2 regions of the Nonomuraea sp. NPDC050022 genome follow, and region 1 is predicted to be linked to the other one. Evidence: riboswitches for the same ligand, from Rfam matches in the RefSeq annotation. Region 1 holds a riboswitch; the other holds the start of a gene.
What was found. A riboswitch is a leader RNA that binds a small molecule or an ion and turns the genes downstream of it on or off. The one in region 1 is predicted to bind ZMP and ZTP.
Positions count from the first base shown of each region.

Region 2: another riboswitch for ZMP and ZTP. It lies ahead of ACIBO2_RS23615 (phosphoribosylaminoimidazolecarboxamide formyltransferase); the one in region 1 lies ahead of glyA (serine hydroxymethyltransferase).

Region 1 is NZ_JBITKE010000014.1:93,544-95,734, reverse strand. Features, by position in the region: gene glyA (serine hydroxymethyltransferase) at 1-1,192, opposite strand, end outside; ZMP/ZTP riboswitch at 1,218-1,299, opposite strand; gene ACIBO2_RS46170 (hypothetical protein) at 1,345-1,959, opposite strand; gene ACIBO2_RS46165 (serine/threonine-protein kinase) at 1,907-2,191, opposite strand, start outside.
Region 2 is NZ_JBITKE010000005.1:441,940-444,130, reverse strand. Features, by position in the region: gene ACIBO2_RS23615 (phosphoribosylaminoimidazolecarboxamide formyltransferase) at 1-847, opposite strand, end outside; ZMP/ZTP riboswitch at 882-966, opposite strand; gene ACIBO2_RS23610 (SDR family NAD(P)-dependent oxidoreductase) at 1,100-1,867, opposite strand; gene ACIBO2_RS23605 (hypothetical protein) at 1,864-1,992, opposite strand.

The DNA of each region.
Region 1 (2,191 bases):
TGATGACGTGCTCGGCGTCGCCCTTGGCCAGGGCGGTGACGACCTCGTCCATCCACGCGCCGATCTGCCGCATCTCGCCCGGCCCCATCCCCCGCGAGGTGACAGAGGGGGTGCCGATGCGGATGCCGCTCGGGTCGAACGGCTTGCGGGTGTCGAACGGGACCGTGTTGTAGTTGGTCTCCAGGCCCGCGCGGTCGAGCGCCTGGGCGGCCGGCTTGCCGCCGATGCCCTTGGGCGTGAGGTCGAGCAGGATGAGGTGGTTGTCGGTGCCGCCCGAGACCAGGTCGAAGCCGCGGCTCGACAGCTCCTCGGCCAGCGCCTTCGCGTTGGTCACCACCTGGTGCGCGTAGGCCTTGAAGGCGTCGGTGGACGCCTCGTGCAGGGCCACGGCGATGGCGGCGGTGGTGTGGTTGTGCGGGCCGCCCTGCAGGCCGGGGAAGACGGCCTTGTTGAGCGCGGTCGCGTGCTCGTCGGTGGTGGCCATGAGCATGGCGCCGCGCGGGCCGCGCAGCGTCTTGTGCGTGGTCGTGGAGATCACGTCGGCGTGGCCCACCGGCGACGGGTGCGCGCCGCCCGCGACGAGGCCGGCGATGTGCGCGATGTCGGCGGCGAGTACGGCGCCCACCTCGCGGGCGATGGACGCGAAGCCCTCGAAGTCGATCGTGCGCGGGATGGCCGTGCCACCGCAGAAGATCAGCTTCGGCCGGTGCTCCAGCGCCAGCGCCCTGACCTCGTCGAGGTCGATGCGGCCGGTGTCCTGGCGCACGCCGTAGCGGACCGGGTTGAACCACTTGCCGGTGGCCGAGACCGACCAGCCGTGCGTGAGGTGACCGCCGAACGGCAGGCCCATGCCCATCACGGTGTCGCCCGGCTGCAGGAAGGCCATGTAGATGGCCAGGTTGGCGGGCGAGCCCGAGTAGGGCTGGACGTTGGCGTGGTTGACGCCGAACAGCGCCTTGGCCCGCTCGTTGGCCAGAGTCTCGACCTGGTCGATGACCTGCTGGCCCTCGTAGTAGCGCTTGCCGGGGTAGCCCTCGGAGTATTTGTTGGTCAGGACGGTGCCCGTGGCCTCCAGAACGGCCTTGGACACGTAGTTCTCCGACGCGATGAGCTTGACGGTGTCGGCCTGACGGCGCTCCTCCGCCTTGATGAGCTCGGCGATCTGCGGGTCCACGCTTGTGAGAGAACTCATGACTCTCCTGTCATCGTTGACAATGTGCGAAGACCCAGGCGCACGGCCTTCTGCCCTTCCGCTCCCTGGTGGTTCGCCCCACCTAACGCGCCAGTCGCGACGTTCTAGACGATAGCGGATCGGGCAGGGGGGACCGGGCACGGATCAGGTGATCAGGCAGATGAGAGGGCCGCGTTCTTGATCGTTCCGAGCGGCCCGAGGTTCACGTCCACGTGCTCCGCGTCCTGGGGCAGGCCCTCGAAGACGGCCCAGAGCTGAAGCTGCATACCGCCCCCGAACGAGGCCGTGGGGACCTCGGCGCACTGACAGGCGTTGTCCTTCCTGGCCGGGTACAACGGCTTGCCCACGCCGGGAGGGACGATGCTGATCCTCGACACGGTGTTGTCGAGGGTGCTCGCGCCGAACCTGTCGTACAGAGGCGCGTTCTTGGTGCCGACGTTCTTGACCGTCCACTGCAGGCGCGCCGTGGTGCCCTGCCGCACGAGGGAGTCGATGCGCACCTGGAAGGTGGTGTCCAGGGCGTCGAGCGTGCGGGTGACGGCGGGGGTGCCCGGCTCGGCGACGCTCTCCTGCCACGGGCGCAGTACGGCGAGCGTGGCGGCCACGCCGAGGACGGCCGCGAGCGCGGCGGCGACGACCGGGCCCAGCCAACGGCGCCGCCCAGAAGCCCGCCTCCCGCCGGACTGCCCTTCACCCGTCCCGGCGGGCGGCCCTTCACCGGCCCCAGTGGACGGGCCTTCCAGCGCTCCAGCGGGCGGGCCTTCCAAGGCTCCAGCGGACGGCCCCTTGACCACCCCGGCGGACGAACCAGCCACCATCCCACCGGACAGACCTTCCGGACCAGCGGACGGGCCTTCGAACGTCCAGCGCCCGCTCGACCAGCGGCCTGATCCGCTCGTCCAGCCCGTCGAGCACCGGCGCGTGGTTGATCACCCGGTAGACGACCTCGGCGACCCCGCCGGACCCGAACGGCGGCCGGCCGACGCCCGCGTACGCCAC
Region 2 (2,191 bases), on a different contig from region 1:
TGATCCGATCCTGAAGCCGGACGTCCGGCCGGAACGCGAGCGCGTGCACTATCGGATGGCGCCGCAGCCACCAGGTATCGACCTTCGCGCCGGCCAAGCGGGTGCAATCCACACGCGATTGCTGACCGGCACCGATACCCAACGTGGCGCCACCACGCAGATAACACACGGAGTTGGACTGGGTGTAGCGCAGAACGATCAAGCCCAACAGCAGGTCCTCGGCCGCGGTGGCCGGTAGCGTCCCGCACACGACGTCGTCCAGAAGCGCGGCCGAGAGCACAACCTCATCGCGCTCCTGGGTCAGCCGCAACCCGAACACCTCCCGCGCCTCCCGCCGCGGCGGGACGTAGGCCGGGTCCGCTTCCATGACCAGGAACCGGCCACCCTTCTTCTGGCTGAGCGCCGCCACGGTGCCCGGAGCGTACCCGGGGGCGATGACGCCGTCGCAGACCAGCCGGGTCAGCAACTCGGCGAGTTCGGCATCGACAGGCTGCGAGACCGCGACGAAGTCGCCGTAGGAGGATTTGGGATCAGCGTCGCGGGCTCGCAGGTAGGCGCTCGTGAGCGCTCCGACAGCGGCGCGGTCGACGCCATTGAGTTCGGCGGTGACCTCGTCCACGGGCCCGGCGACTGCCGCTCCGGCGGGCGATACGTGTTTGAAGGACGCCGCTGCCGGTCTGTCCAGCGCGTTACTCGCCTCGCTCACCAGTTGCCAGCTGTTCAGCGCGTCGAGCATGTTGATGTAGGACGGGCTGCCATGCAGCACCCTGATCGGCCAACGGCCAGGATCCACCGGTGCGGCGATAGCCGATCGCTGCTGCGGATTCATTCCGTAGCGCAGGTCCACGTCACGACCTCCTGTGTCAGTTGAACATCACTGACGCAGGCGCCCAGGCGGTCGACGCTCACGCGAGAATGCGGACGCTCCCCGGTGGTTGTCCACCCTCGCCAGTCGCGGCCAGACACGATCTTAACCACACCCGTTCGGACGAATTTGCGCCACCAGAGCAAACACGGCCGCGCCACAGTCGGCCATCCGATTCGATTCAGATTGTTTGCCAATCGCGTGGCAGAGCGCCCGCAGGACGGGAGCAGGCCGTCAGATGGCGTGGTAGCCGCCGTCGACGGGGACGGTCAGCCCGGTGATCCAACGGGCCTCGTCCGAGAGCAGGAAGGCGACGACCGCAGCCACATCCTCGGGCGTCGGGAGCCCGGGGATGGGCGTCTGCGTGGTCAGCGACCGCTCCATGGCCTCCGGGTCGGGCGCCTGCGCGATGTGCGCCTCGACCAGCGGGGTGCGCACAGCCGTGGGCGCGATCGCGTTGACCCGGATGCCCCGGTCGGCGTACTCGATCGCGGCGGAGCGCGTGAGTCCGACCAGCCCGGCCTTGCTGAAGCTGTACGGCGCCATGTTGCGCTTGCCGGACAGACCCGAGCTCGACGAGGTGTTCACGACCGCACCGCCTCGGGAGGCGACCATGGCTTCCAACGCCGAGCGCAGCACGTAGAAGGCACCATCAGCGTTGATGCCCATGACCCGTGCCCAGGTCTCGTCGGTTGTGAGGTGCACCGGTGTCTGCTCGCCGACCACCCCGGCGTTGTTGAACAGCAGGTCCACGCCACCGTGTGCGGCCACCACCGCGGCGAAGGCCTCGCGCACCTGGGCGGCGCTGCTCACGTCGACGACGTACGGCACGCCGCGAGGGAGTGTCGCGGCCACCTCCTCCAGGCCGGCCGCGTCGACGTCCAGCAGCGCGACGTGGGCCCCCTCCTCCGCAAGCCGCTCGGCCACCGCCAGCCCCAGTCCCGATGCGGCGCCGGTGACCACGGCCACCCGGTCGTCGAACCTCGCTCTCCAGTGCGTCATCGTGCGGCGCCGCGCACGCCCGCCGCCGGCACCCGCGGCACGACCTGTCCGGGGCCGGCCGCCGGCCGCGGCACTCGGGTGAGTTCCGACGGCCTTCCGATCTCGATGTACTGCAGAGCACGCATGAGCGTTCCTCCCACCGCTGGCCCGGCGCCCGACTCCGTTCCGCTCACGCACTGCTCTCTTCCTGGTCCGAACCTCAGAAACAAACTGAACTCAAGTTAGTTAGCGACGAGTGGCGCGTCAACGGGCGCCTCACCCTCGCGCTCTCCGCGGAGATCGATCCTCGAAGTAGGTCTCGCGCCGCAGGTCAGCTGTACTCGT